One region of the Bacillus sp. LJBS17 genome, then DNA from elsewhere that is predicted to be linked to it. Evidence: riboswitches for the same ligand, from Rfam matches in the RefSeq annotation. Region 1 holds a riboswitch; each other region holds the start of a gene.
The links. Region 1 has a riboswitch for S-adenosylmethionine ahead of KXZ66_RS08345 (phosphoadenylyl-sulfate reductase). Riboswitches for the same ligand answer to the same signal wherever they lie in the genome.

Region 1 (3,447 bases):
TTAAAAGAAAGAAACTGCGAGCTGTTTTTAGATCTAAAGCTTCATGACATCCCGACTACTGTAAACAAAGCGATGAAGCGCCTTGCCAGTCTCGGAGTAGATCTCGTCAATGTTCATGCTGCCGGGGGCAAAAAAATGATGCAGGCAGCTCTCGAAGGCTTAGAAGAAGGTACGCCGGCTGGAAAAAAACGTCCGTCACTGATCGCGGTAACCCAGCTGACAAGCACATCTGAACAAATCATGAAAGATGAACTGCTGATCGAAAAATCTCTGATTGATACGGTTGTGCACTACAGCAAACAGGCGGAAGAGAGCGGACTGGATGGAGTGGTCTGCTCTGTTCATGAAGCAAAAGCCATTTATCAAGCGGTGTCGCCTTCATTTCTGACTGTCACTCCGGGGATCAGAATGTCTGAGGACGCTGCGAATGACCAAGTCCGCGTAGCGACGCCTGCTATTGCAAGAGAGAAAGGTTCATCAGCGATTGTAGTAGGACGCTCGATTACAAAAGCGGAAGACCCGGTAAAAGCCTATAAGGCTGTCAGACTTGAATGGGAGGGAATTAAATCTTGAAACAAATCATCGCAAAACATCTATTAGACATCCAAGCTGTATTTTTACGCCCGAACGAGCCGTTCACATGGGCAAGCGGCATTTTATCTCCAATCTACTGTGACAACCGCCTTACGCTATCTTTCCCAGAGGTCAGAAATGATGTCGCCTCAGGCATCAGCAAGCTTGTCAAAGAGCATTTTCCTGAAGCTGAAATGATTGCGGGAACAGCAACCGCGGGTATTCCTCATGCTGCTCTTGCGGCTGACCGTTTGAATCTTCCGATGTGTTATGTGAGGAGCAAGCCGAAGGCGCACGGTAAAGGCAATCAGATTGAGGGAGCTGTGCAAGAAGGGCAAAAAACAGTCGTCATTGAAGACTTAATCTCCACAGGAGGCAGCGTGCTTGAAGCTTGTGCAGCTTTACAAGCGGCCGGCTGTGAAGTGCTTGGTGTCGTCTCAATCTTTACGTACGGACTTCCTAAAGCGGAGGAAGCCTTCGCAAAGGCAGAACTGCCATACTACTCATTAACTGATTATGATACGCTCACAGAGGTCGCGCTTGAAAACGGAAATATTCATTCAGATGATCTAAAAAAGCTGCAAACATGGAAACGAAATCCCGAGTCAAAAGATTGGTTTAAAAAATAAAAAATAAATTCAAATGATGTAAAGAGGCTTCAAAGCCTTGCTGTACTTGAAAACAGGCTGTGAGGCCTGTTTTTTTATTAATCCTATAAAAAAAGTCGGGTTGACTTATGTTAGAATTGTGCTAAAATTTACTACAAATCTAAAAACTTATCAAGAGCGGCTGAGGGACTGGACCTATGAAGCCCGGCAACCTGCATAGTTTGTAAGGTGCTACTTCCAGCAAAATGAATTCCATTTTGAAAGATAAGGGCTGCATGCTGTTCCTGTCTTTCTTTCCGCCGGATTGAAAGTTTTTTATTTTAAGAGGAAAAAAGGCTGTCTGTGATATCAGCAGCCGCGAATCACATTACAATTGGGAAAAGACAACCGGCAGAAAGCTACTGTTTGTTTGTCTCCGAAAGGAGGAAAGAAGAAATGTTAACGTACGATAATTGGGAAGAACCAACGATTACATTTCCGGAAGACGATCCTTACAAAGGAGCGCTGTCAGTTTTAAAATGGGCATACGGCCATTACGGCAATCAGCTTGTTTATGCCTGCAGTTTCGGAATTGAGGGAATCGTTCTGATTGACTTAATTTATAAAGTGAAAAAAGACGCAGAGATTGTGTTTCTTGATACAGGACTTCATTTTAAAGAAACCTATGAAACAATTGAACGAGTGAAAGAGCGTTGTCCGGGTCTTAATATCATCCTGAAAAAACCAGACCTCACCCTTGAGGAACAAGCCGAAGAACATGGTGACAAACTGTGGGAAAGAGAGCCGAATCAGTGCTGCTATCTTAGAAAGGTCGTTCCTTTAAGAGAGGCGCTTTCAGGACATCCAGCCTGGCTTTCCGGCCTGCGTCGTGATCAAGGGCCAAGCCGTGCCAATACGAATTTCTTAAACAAAGATGAAAAATTCAAGTCAGTAAAAGTTTGCCCGCTTATCCATTGGACTTGGAAAGACATTTGGAGATACACATCCCGGAATGAACTGGACTACAATCCGCTTCATGACCAAGGATATCCAAGTATTGGCTGTGCGCCTTGCACTGCTCCCGCTTTTACAGCAGAGGATTTGCGCTCAGGCAGATGGAATGGTATGGCGAAAACAGAATGCGGACTGCATGAATAAGGAGCTGCAAAATGGAATTAGCCGCTATTTTATTTAGCTTGTTTTTCGCGATGAATATTGGTGCAAGCGGCGCTGCAGCTTCGATGGGGGTTGCTTACGGCTCCGGAGCCATCAAAAAGAAAACCTACGCTTTGATCCTATGCGCAGTCGGTGTCTTTGCCGGGGCGGTCATTGGCGGAGGCGAGGTTGTAAAAACAATCAGCTCCGGCATTATTCCTGAGCAGACGATTACACTGACGATTGTTTGCATCATTATTGGAGCTGCTGCCCTGTCGCTCTTTACTGCTAATCTGCTCGGCATTCCTTTGTCGACAAGTGAAGTAACAGTCGGCGCGGTTGTCGGCGTGGGAGTGGCTTATAAAGTATTGTTTGTGAACAATCTTCTGATCATTGTGTCATTTTGGGTTTTTGTCCCGCTGTTCGCTTTCGGCTTCACCTATTTCGTATCTAAGCTGTTTCGTTATTTTAAGATTGAAGTAAAATCTTCTAAAAAGCAAAAAATCCTCGGCGTTGTTTTGTTAGTTGCCGGATTTTTCGAAGCATTCTCTGCCGGCATGAATAACGTGGCGAATGCTGTTGGCCCGTTAGTAGCTGCCGGTGTGCTTGATGTCGGAAAAGGAACCTTGTATGGAGGAGCTTTTGTTGCTCTTGGCGCACTGTTATTAGGCCGGCGTGTGCTAGAAACAAACGGGAAGAAAATTACGAGATTCTCCAAAGGGGAAGGCATTCTCTTATCCGGTACAGGAGCCGGACTGGTGATCATCAGTTCTGTATTTGGGATGCCGGTGCCCTTGGCGCAAGTCACGTCATCGTCTATTATCGGAATAGGCATGGCAAAAAACGGTCCGAACGTGTTCCATAAACAAGTTGTTCAAACGATGCTGAAGGTATGGATCGTATCGCCGTTTTTATCTTTATCGATTTCTTATCTGCTTGTATCCTTGTTTTTAAAAGCAGATTATTATTCGATCTTTATCATGGTAAGTGTGCTTTTAGCGGCGGGGGGTGCCGTCAGCCTGACAAAGGCCATTCGTAAAGAGAGACGCTCAGTCCACGAACAAGGCGGGGGAATCTGATCATTAATCTGAGTAATTTTATAAGTTAACTAGGAGGAGATGGATATTATGAG
Region 2 (3,447 bases), 200 kb from region 1:
TAGTCGAGCTCCCGCAATGCTTGTTGAATCCCGGTGATACGATTTTAGTTCCCGATCCGGGTTATCCTGATTACTGGTCGGGTGTCACACTTGCAAAAGCAAAGATGGAAATGATGCCGCTCGTAAAGGACAGGGCGTTTCTCCCTGATTACAGCAGCATAACCGCTGAAATAAGGGAACAGGCGAAATTGATGTATTTGAATTATCCGAATAATCCGACTGGAGCTGTTGCTACTTCCGAGTTCTTTGAAGATACCGTGCGTTTTGCGGCTGAAAACGGAATCTGCGTCGTTCACGATTTTGCTTACGGCGCTGTCGGATTTGACGGCTGCAAGCCTTTAAGCTTTTTGCAGACTGAAGGTGCGAAGGATATCGGAATTGAAATTTACACGCTGTCAAAAACGTATAATATGGCAGGATGGCGGGTTGGCTTTGCCGTCGGAAACGCTTCGGTCATTGAAGCGATCAATCTTTATCAAGACCATATGTTTGTCAGTCTTTTCAGAGCGACTCAGGAGGCTGCAGCAGAGGCACTGTTAGCCGATCAGACGTGTGTGGCAGAGCAAAATGCCAGGTATGAGAGCAGGAGAAACGCTTGGATCACGGCATGCCGGGAAATCGGCTGGGATGTAACAGCTCCCGCAGGTTCTTTTTTTGCATGGCTGCCTGTGCCTGAAGGCTATACTTCTGAGCAGTTCTCAGATCTTTTGCTGGAAAAAGCGAATGTGGCAGTTGCGGCTGGAAACGGCTTCGGTGAATATGGCGAGGGCTACGTCAGAGTCGGACTTTTAACAAGTGAAGAAAGACTTAAGGAAGCCGCTTATCGAATTGGCAAACTGAACCTGTTTACCCAAAAAAGCATTGACAAGACCTTATAACGATGGGATAATTCAAAATAATTTATAAAATCTATATTTTCTTATCAAGAGCAGGCAGAGGGACGAGCCCGATGAAGCCCGGCAACCGACTTATAAAGCACGGTGCTAATTCTTGCAGCTAGCGGCTGAGAGATAAGATTCGGACGAGAAACGAAACCTCTTTAGACGCGATTGCAGTTTGAAGAGGTTTTTTGATATGGATGAAAATGAAAGGAGCTCTGGCATGAGTGAGTTATTAGCGACATATCTCCTGACCGAACCGGGAGCCGATACAGAGAAGAAAGCAGAACAAATCGCAACAGGATTGACAGTAGGCTCCTGGACTGATCTGCCCCTTGTAAAACAGGAGCAAATGCAAAAGCACAAGGGGCGGGTGATAAAAGTTGAGGAGAGAGAGGGAACTGCTGCATCAGAAAAACAAGCGGTCATCACAATTGCCTATCCTGAAATCAATTTCTCTCAGGATATTCCGGCTTTGCTGACAACAGTGTTTGGCAAGCTGTCCCTGGACGGAAAAATCAAATTAATCGATCTTCACTTCTCTGAAGCATTTAAGCGTGCACTGCCGGGACCGAAGTTTGGCGTATACGGCATCCGGAAGCTGCTGGGAGAGTTTGAGAGACCGCTGTTAATGAGCATATTTAAAGGCGTAATCGGAAGGGACCTGAGTGATATTAAAGAACAGCTCCGGCAGCAGGCGCTTGGCGGAGTTGACTTGATTAAAGACGATGAAATTTTCTTTGAGACAGGTCTAGCGCCTTTTGAAACAAGAATTACAGAAGGAAAGCAAATATTGAAAGAAACGTATGAGCAAACCGGACATAAAACGCTGTATGCGGTGAATTTGACCGGACGTACGGCTGATCTGAAAGACAAAGCGAGACGCGCCGCCGAGTTGGGAGCGGATGCGCTTTTGTTTAATGTCTTTGCTTACGGCTTGGACGTTATGCAAGGCCTTGCAGAAGATCCTGAAATCCCAGTTCCGATTATGGCGCATCCAGCAGTCAGCGGAGCGTTTACGTCTTCTCCGTTTTACGGTTTTTCTCACGCTCTTTTACTCGGAAAATTAAACCGATATTGCGGTGCTGACTTCAGCCTCTTTCCGTCTCCATATGGTTCGGTTGCGCTTCCAAGAGCGGATGCACTGGCGATTCATGAAGAATGTGTGAGAGAGGATGCTTTTAACCAAACATTTGCGGTTCCGTCAGCAGGCATTCATCCCGGCATGGTTCCGCTATTAATGCGTGATTTCGGCATAGACCACATTATTAACGCCGGAGGAGGCGTACATGGACATCCGAACGGTGCCCAAGGCGGGGGGCGAGCGTTCAGAGCCATTATTGATGCGGTCCTAGAGGCCCAGCCGATTGATGAAAAAGCCGAACAATGCAAGGATCTTAAGCTTGCGCTAGATAAATGGGGAAAGGTTGAAGCCGTATGACGACTCGAAAACCTTTTATTATTTGTGATTTTGACGGAACAATCACGATGAACGACAACATTATAAATATCATGAAAACATTTGCTCCCCCAGAGTGGGTGGCATTAAAAGACGGCGTACTTTCCAAAACGCTGTCGATCAAGGAAGGTGTCGGGCGGATGTTCGGCCTTCTGCCCAGCCGTTTAAAAGAAGAGATTACAAGTTTTGTATTGGAAGATGCAAAAATCAGGGAAGGCTTTCGGGAATTTGTAGCATTTATCAATGAGCACGAGATTCCGTTTTATGTCATAAGCGGTGGAATGGACTTTTTTGTATATCCTTTGCTTGAAGGCATTGTGGAGAAAGACCGCATTTATTGCAACCATGCTTCATTTGACAATGACTATATCCATATTGACTGGCCTCATTCCTGCAAGGGCACATGCAGCAATCAATGCGGGTGCTGTAAGCCGTCGGTCATCCATGAACTTTCTGAACCGAACCAATATATCATCATGATCGGTGATTCGGTTACAGATGTGGAGGCAGCAAAGCTGTCTGACCTATGCTTTGCAAGGGATTATTTATTAAACGAATGCCGGGAGCAAAACCTCAATCATCTTCCGTATCAAGATTTTTATGAGATCAGAAAGGAAATTGAGAATGTAATGGAGGTACAGGAATGGCTGCAAAACAAGAACGCTGGCGAGAGCTCGCTGAAGTAAAACGGGAATTGGCAGAGAGAGATTGGTTTCCGGCTACTAGCGGTAATCTGTCAATTAAGGTTACAGATGAGCCTTTAACATTTCTCGTCACTGCAAGCGGAAAAGATAAACGCAAAGAGACGGTTGAAGATTTTCTGCTGGTCGATCAAAACGGAGAGCCTGCTGAAAGCGGGCATTCTCTGAAACCGTCAGCAGAAACGCTTTTGCATACACATTTGTACAATAAAACCAATGCCGGATGCTGCCTGCATGTCCATACGGTAAACAATAATGTGATTTCAGAGTTATACGGAGACCAAAAGAAAATCACATTCAAAGGCCAGGAAATTATAAAAGCACTCGGCTTGTGGGAAGAGAACGCAGAAGTGACCGTTCCGATTATAGAAAATCCGGCACATATCCCGACGCTTGCGGCACTGTTTGC
Region 3 (3,447 bases), 200 kb from region 1:
AAGGTGCGGCGACAAAAAACGGAATATCAAAGGCGTTTGCTAAAATAGCAAGACCGTATGTGCCGATTTTATTTGCCGTATCACCGTTCTTTGCAATTCGGTCGGCTCCGACGATAACAGCGGAAATTTGTTTTTCCTTCATCGTATGGGCGGCCATGCTGTCTGTGATCAGAGTGACATCAATGCCCCCCTGCATCAGCTCCCAAGCAGTAAGGCGTGAACCTTGCAGGACAGGCCTTGTTTCACAGGCATAAATGTGTAATCCCAAATCTTTTTGTTTGGCCAAGTAAAACGGAGCTAGCGCCGTTCCATAGCGGCTTGTCGCGATTGAGCCGGCATTGCAGATCGTCATGATCCTGTCGCCTTTTTTGAAAAGCTGCAGGGCGTTTTGGCCGATCAACCGGCACGTTTCCTCATCCTCGACCTGAATCTGAATGGCTTCATGGACAAGGTTTGTTTTTGCTTCATTTACGGAAATCGCGTTTTCGACCGAATGACTCAGTCTCTCAAGCGCCCATGACAAATTAATGGCGGTAGGCCGTGAGCTGTTTAAATATTGTTTGATGTCTTCCAGTCTGCGGCGGAATTCCGTGACATTGTCTGTTTCAATGTCTTTGGCAGCAAGCGCCAGTCCGAAGGCAGCTGTAATGCCGATCGCCGGAGCGCCCCTTACTTTGAGCGTGACAATCGCATCAAATACATCCTCTTTCGTCGTCAGCTCCAAATATTCCGTCTCATCAGGAAGCTTTTGCTGATTTAAAATGGTAATAGCTGTTTCTTTCCATTCAACAGAACGTGGAACAGCAAATGAATGGGTCATGAATAGATCATTCCTTTACAAGTAACTTAAATAATTCAATAACATCTGTTATCGTTTTGAATTCCGAACGTTTTTCGATAAAGGCTGTGCCGGTTTCGAGCGCCAAGCGTTTTCTGCCGATTCGTTTATCAAACGGCACGATCGTATCCAGGTCAGCTACATGGGCAAGGCCGATCGTGCGTCGTATCAGCTCACAGCCCGCAAATCCGATTGCTTCTTCAAAAATATGGCTGAGCGTATCAGTGAGGTAACCGTCGATGTTGGCGTAAACATCCAGACTGTCCTTCTGCCAGGCTTCACTAAACGTCTCCTTAAACGTTTCCCAGACCTGGTTGACATGTTCATATAACGGCTCTCTGTCAGCCTCGTCACGGCTGAGTGCGTTCAAAAATAAGTTGGCGATAAATTGCCCTACATCAAAGCCGATCGGTCCGTAAAAAGCAAACTCAGGATCAATCACCTTTGTTTCGTGCTCACTTGCGAAAATGCTTCCTGTATGCAAATCACCATGAATCAACGTTTCTGCAGACGTTAAAAATGACTTTTTCAGCTTAGCGGCTTCGATTTTAACGCTGTCATTATTCCAAAGCTTTTCGACAAAAGGACGAAGCTCTTCTTCAAAATCATTTGTGTCATGGTCGAAGAAAGGATCTGTAAAAACAAGTCTTTCCGTAATGTCGCATAGCTCTGGATTTGTAAACTGTTTAACAAGCTGTTTTTTCACCTTAGGTTCAAGCGCGTAATCTGATGAGTAGAAAAGTGTTTTTCCTAAAAATTCACCGATGTGCTGCGACAGATGAGGATAGTTTTCACCCTCAATGAGTCCTTTTCTTGCGATCTTGAGATGAGAGAGATCCTCCATGACGGTAACCGCCATTTCCGTATCAGAATAAAACACTCTTGGAACCAGGTGAGGCACATGCTCGCCCTGACGGATGAGAGCGCTGCTTTCGATTCTTGCACGGTCGATTGTCAGCGGCCAGCTTTCTCCCACCACTTTTGCATACGGAACCGCCTGTTTAATGATCAATGCTCTGTCATGTTCTTGATCATAAATATGAAAAACGTAATTTAAGTTGCCGTCTCCGATCTCCTGGCATGTCAGCGTGCTTTTGCTTGGAAATAGGCCAAGCTTCACCGCCAACGCCACAGCGGAGCTTTCATTTAACGTTTCGTATAAAGGTGTTTTTGTGACTCCCATCATCATAACCTCCAATTATGTAATTAATTAATATGTGGCCGTAAAAAAGCCTCCTTCTCAGAGAGAAGGAGGCTTAACATCTATGTCCGCCTCTCTTATCTCTCAGATCAGATCTGAATGGAATTAGCACCGTGCCTTAAGAGACCAGCGTCTCGGCGCGAAAAAAATGCGCCCCATTTCACAATGGAATTACGGTCGGTTGCTGTTGGGGTCAAAAGGCCAAATCCCTCGCCCAACTCTCGATAAGAGAATATATTCACTTGTTTGACAATTCTAATTTATCAGTTGATGAACATGGTAACAGGTAATTTAGTTAGTTGTCAATATATTTTTTAATATAAATCTTTTCTGATATCATCGAAAACAGGAATGCTCTCCCGAACTTCTGCGCTTTCTTGAAGGTCGATTTCCGCTCGGACTATGCCTTCTTCCCGGCCGCCTTCAGCAAGTACACGCCCCCATGGATCAATAATCAGGCTATGTCCTGCAAATTCATTATCCGGATTTGAACCGGTACAATTGCAGGCTGCGACAAAGCATTGGTTTTCAATGGCTCGCGCAATAAGCAGGCTTTTCCAATGATCAAGGCGGGGAAGAGGCCATTCCGCAGAAATAAACAGCACGTTGGCGCCTTTTGTCGTATGTTTTCTGATCCATTCCGGAAAACGGATATCGTAACAGATCAATCCAGAGCTTTTGACGCCGTCAAGCTCAAAGTATCCGTCTTCGGAACCGGCTGATAAATACAGATGCTCATCCATCAGCTGAAAAAGATGGGCTTTTCTGTACTCTTTAATGATTTGCCCTTCCTTATCCGCGATGTACATTGTATTATAAACATCAGAATTCTTCCTGACAGCGACCGACCCGGCGACAATATGAACACCATGTTTTTTTGCCGTTTTCTTCAGCCAGCTCTGAGCGGAGCGGCCGTCTTCGTCAGCGAGTTCATCAAGATTGGCCAGATCATATCCGGTCGTCCATAATTCAGGCAGAACAAGAACATCAGCATGTTTGCTTTCTTTTCCGATGAAAAATTCAGCCTTTTTTATATTTTCCGAAGGTTTGCCGTATGAAATATCAAATTGAAGACAAGATATCGTCCATTTCATCTTTTTAACACCCCAAATTTTTCTTTACTTTTTTCATTTAACCATATATGATGATGGACTATCATTTCAAGATTTTTTTAGAAGGTGAGAATAGATGAAATTTGAACAGTCTCATGTATTGAAGGAATTGCCTAAACAATTCTTCGCTTCTCTGGTGCAGAAAGTGAACCGAAAGCTCGCAGAAGGACATGACGTTATCAATCTAGGACAGGGAAATCCAGATCAGCCGACTCCTGAGCATATTGTTGAGGAGATGAAACGAGCTGTCGCTGATCCTGAGAATCATAAATATTCGTCTTTTCGCGGCTCATACC
Region 4 (3,447 bases), 1.7 Mb from region 1:
TGAGCTGGAAAAGGTTATGATTGTCGAGGGGAAATCAGATAAAGAGAAAATCGAAAGCGTCCTGAATGAACCGGTGCGCATTATCTGCACAAACGGAACAATCAGCCAGCTGAGGCTCGAGGAATTGGCTGACGAGCTTTATGATAAAGACGTCTATATATTAGTTGATGCTGATGAATCAGGTGAGAAATTGAGAAAACAGCTGAAGCGTGAATTTAATGAAGCCTGCCATCTCCATGTCGACAGAGCCTATAAGGAAGTAGCGGCTGCGCCCAGGCACCATATCGCTTCTGTATTGCTGCGTGCGAATCTGAATGTCCATACTATTTTTCTTGAAAGAAAGTCCCGAGGTGTATAGCATGAAAGAACTCCAAGAACACGAACTTGATCACATTGAAGATGATGTGTACCTTCTATATTTATATACTCCGTTTTGCGGCACCTGCCAGCTTGCAAGCAAAATGCTGACAGTGGTGAAAGAAATGCTGCCGGATGTCGCCTTCTATCAAAACAATGTCAATTACTCTCCGACATTCGCAAAAGCGTATCAAATTGAAAGCGTCCCTTGTTTTCTGCTGTTTAAAGGCGGAAAGATGGTCGAAAGAGGATATGCATTTCATTCCGTTTCTTATTTATATGAGCTGATCAAACAAAAATCATCTTCCGCATCCCATTTATGACATATTTCTCAGCATATCCAATGAAATTGTCGTTCGTTTTATAAAGGGGTTCTTGCGACAAAGAGAGAAATGTGTATGTATGACCAACAAATAGGAGGTTGTACATATGGAGAAAGCGGAAGTTTTAGAAGATGAGTATCAGCATCTGTTTTTAAAACCCCTTTTGAATGCCTCAACATTGCTCATTACCTTCCAAGGAGAAGCAGAAGCCTTAACCGTCTCAATAAACGAACAGGGAGAAATGAAAAAAGTTTCTCCGCCCCAAACGTCCAACCTGACCTTTTACGGAAACCAAACGGAAATTATTGATTTATTGCACGGAGACATTTCCCTTCAGCACCTTATTCAGAGCGGAAGCCTCAAAGTAAAGGGGTCATTCAGGGCCCTGTTAAAGCTGGAAGCCATTCTCTGGCTGACAAATGGATTTTTTCAGAGGATTTTAAAAAATTAAAAAATAATAAATTATTATAATAGTAAAAGTTGACATCATTTATTTTATTGACATTTAATCATTCGCCGTGCTATTCTACATTAAGAATTTCCGGACGAAAAAGACTATATATTTCTCTTATCAAGAGAGGTGGAGGGAAGTGCCCTATGAAGCCCGGCAACCATCAACACTGTTGAAATGGTGCCAATTCACACGAAGCGTTCAGCTTTGAAAGATGAGAGAAAGGCATTTTATATAAGCCTTTCTGCTCAAGTGTGCAGAAAGGCTTTTCTTTTGCAGAAAAAACCGGAAGATTTCTTAGAATAGTGTTAAGGCAGGTGATTGCTTTGATCAATCTTCAGGATGTTTCAAAAGTTTACAAGTCGAAACATGGAGATGTCAATGCTGTCCAAAACGTCTCGCTTTCCATTAAAAAAGGTGAGATTTTTGGAATTATAGGATATAGCGGAGCTGGTAAGAGTTCCTTAATCCGTCTGCTGAACGGCCTTGAGAAACCAACCTCAGGAACCGTGGAAGTGGCGGGAACCAAGATTAATGAAGTAAATGGACGCGGTTTAAGAAAAGCACGCCATGAGATCAGTATGATTTTCCAGCATTTCAATTTGCTTTGGTCGCGGACTGTCAGAGATAATATCATGTTTCCTTTAGAAATTGCCGGGGTGAAAAAGAGCGAGCGGATCAAGCGCGCCAATGAACTGATTAAACTGGTAGGTTTAGAAGGAAAAGAAAAATCTTATCCGTCCCAGCTGAGCGGCGGTCAGAAGCAGCGTGTCGGAATTGCCAGAGCGCTTGCAAACAATCCGAAGGTTCTTCTTTGTGACGAAGCGACATCAGCATTAGATCCGCAAACGACAGATTCAATTCTGGATCTATTGTCCGATATTAATGAAAGACTCGGTTTGACGATTGTGCTGATTACGCACGAAATGCATGTCATCCGCAAAATCTGCAACAGAGTCGCCGTCATGGAAAACGGCAAGGTGGTCGAAGAAGGCGAGGTTCTCGATGTCTTCAAAAATCCAAAGGAACAAATGACAAAACGATTTGTTCAGCAGGTGACAGAGCCGGAAGAAACGAAAGAGACGCTTCAGCACCTTCTTGATGATACAGCATCAGGAAAAATGGTTCAGCTCACATTTGTCGGTGAGTCAGCTGAACAGCCTCTGATTACAGAGATGATCAGAAACTTCAATGTCAGCGTCAATATTCTGCAAGGGAAAATTTCGCAGACGAAGGATGGGGCTTACGGTTCACTGTTCATCCACATTGACGGAGACGAGGAAGAAGTGCAAAACGTGATCCGATTCATTAATGACAAACAGGTGAAAGCAGAGGTGATCACGAATGTTTGAAAAATACTTCCCAAACGTTGATTTAACTGAATTATGGAACGCGACATATGAAACACTTTATATGACGCTGATTTCTTTACTGTTTGCTTTTGTCATCGGGGTCATCCTCGGCTTGCTGCTCTTTCTGACGAGCAAAGGAAGCCTCTGGCAGAATAAAGCGGTCAACTCTGTGATTGCGGCCGTTGTTAACATATTCAGATCGATTCCGTTCCTTATTTTAATTATTTTACTATTAGGTTTTACGAAATTTTTAGTCGGCACGATCTTAGGGCCAAACGCCGCATTGCCGGCGCTGGTAATCGGCTCGGCACCATTTTACGCGCGCCTTGTTGAAATCGCGCTGCGTGAGGTGGATAAAGGTGTGATTGAAGCCGCTAAATCAATGGGCGCGAAAACGTCTACGATTATTTTCAAAGTGCTGATTCCGGAATCAATGCCTGCTCTTATTTCTGGCATTACGGTTACTGCCATCGCTTTGATCGGCTCAACGGCAATTGCCGGAGCCATTGGTTCAGGAGGCCTTGGAAACCTTGCGTACGTAGAAGGATATCAGTCTAATAACGCTGATGTTACCTTCGTTGCTACTGTGTTTATTTTAATCATCGTGTTTATTATTCAAATCATCGGTGATCTAATAACAAATATTATAGACAAACGATAAGGGAGGATTTACATTGAAAAAGCTATTTTTGGGTGCATTACTGCTTGTATTTGCAGGAGTCATGGCTGCCTGCGGTTCGAATAACGGCGCTGAATCCGGCAAGAAAGAAATTGTCGTTGCGGCAACAAAAACACCGCATGCGGAAATTTTAAAAGAAGCTGAACCATTGCTGAAAGAAAAAGGCTATACGCTGAAAGTGAAAGTGCTTAGTGATTACAAAATGTACAATAAAGCTTTAGCTGATAAAGAAGTGGACGCGAACTACTTCCAGCACATTCCTTACCTTGAGCAAGAAATGAAAGA

Region 2: it holds a riboswitch for S-adenosylmethionine, as region 1 does, so the genes downstream of both, mtnW (2,3-diketo-5-methylthiopentyl-1-phosphate enolase) here and KXZ66_RS08345 (phosphoadenylyl-sulfate reductase) in region 1, are expected to answer to the same signal.
Region 3: it holds a riboswitch for S-adenosylmethionine, as region 1 does, so the genes downstream of both, mtnK (S-methyl-5-thioribose kinase) here and KXZ66_RS08345 (phosphoadenylyl-sulfate reductase) in region 1, are expected to answer to the same signal.
Region 4: it holds a riboswitch for S-adenosylmethionine, as region 1 does, so the genes downstream of both, metN (methionine ABC transporter ATP-binding protein MetN) here and KXZ66_RS08345 (phosphoadenylyl-sulfate reductase) in region 1, are expected to answer to the same signal.

The regions. Positions count from the first base shown of each region.
Region 1 covers NZ_CP079759.1:1,609,764-1,613,210, forward strand. The annotation lists gene pyrF (orotidine-5'-phosphate decarboxylase) at 1-573, shown strand, start outside; gene pyrE (orotate phosphoribosyltransferase) at 570-1,202, shown strand; SAM riboswitch class I at 1,347-1,452, shown strand; gene KXZ66_RS08345 (phosphoadenylyl-sulfate reductase) at 1,617-2,318, shown strand; gene cysP (sulfate permease) at 2,330-3,394, shown strand; gene sat (sulfate adenylyltransferase) at 3,443-3,447, shown strand, end outside.
Region 2 covers NZ_CP079759.1:1,408,853-1,412,299, forward strand. The annotation lists gene mtnE (methionine-glutamine aminotransferase) at 1-878, shown strand, start outside; SAM riboswitch class I at 917-1,017, shown strand; gene mtnW (2,3-diketo-5-methylthiopentyl-1-phosphate enolase) at 1,102-2,319, shown strand; gene mtnX (2-hydroxy-3-keto-5-methylthiopentenyl-1-phosphate phosphatase) at 2,316-3,023, shown strand; gene KXZ66_RS07335 (methylthioribulose 1-phosphate dehydratase) at 2,981-3,447, shown strand, end outside.
Region 3 covers NZ_CP079759.1:1,405,307-1,408,753, forward strand. The annotation lists gene mtnA (S-methyl-5-thioribose-1-phosphate isomerase) at 1-820, opposite strand, end outside; gene mtnK (S-methyl-5-thioribose kinase) at 828-2,021, opposite strand; SAM riboswitch class I at 2,114-2,270, opposite strand; gene KXZ66_RS07315 (carbon-nitrogen family hydrolase) at 2,354-3,133, opposite strand; gene mtnE (methionine-glutamine aminotransferase) at 3,228-3,447, shown strand, end outside.
Region 4 covers NZ_CP079759.1:3,269,019-3,272,465, reverse strand. The annotation lists gene KXZ66_RS16940 (toprim domain-containing protein) at 1-358, shown strand, start outside; gene KXZ66_RS16935 (thioredoxin family protein) at 360-680, shown strand; gene KXZ66_RS16930 (SCP2 sterol-binding domain-containing protein) at 787-1,131, shown strand; SAM riboswitch class I at 1,246-1,352, shown strand; gene metN (methionine ABC transporter ATP-binding protein MetN) at 1,458-2,483, shown strand; gene metP (methionine ABC transporter permease MetP) at 2,476-3,144, shown strand; gene metQ (methionine ABC transporter substrate-binding lipoprotein MetQ) at 3,158-3,447, shown strand, end outside.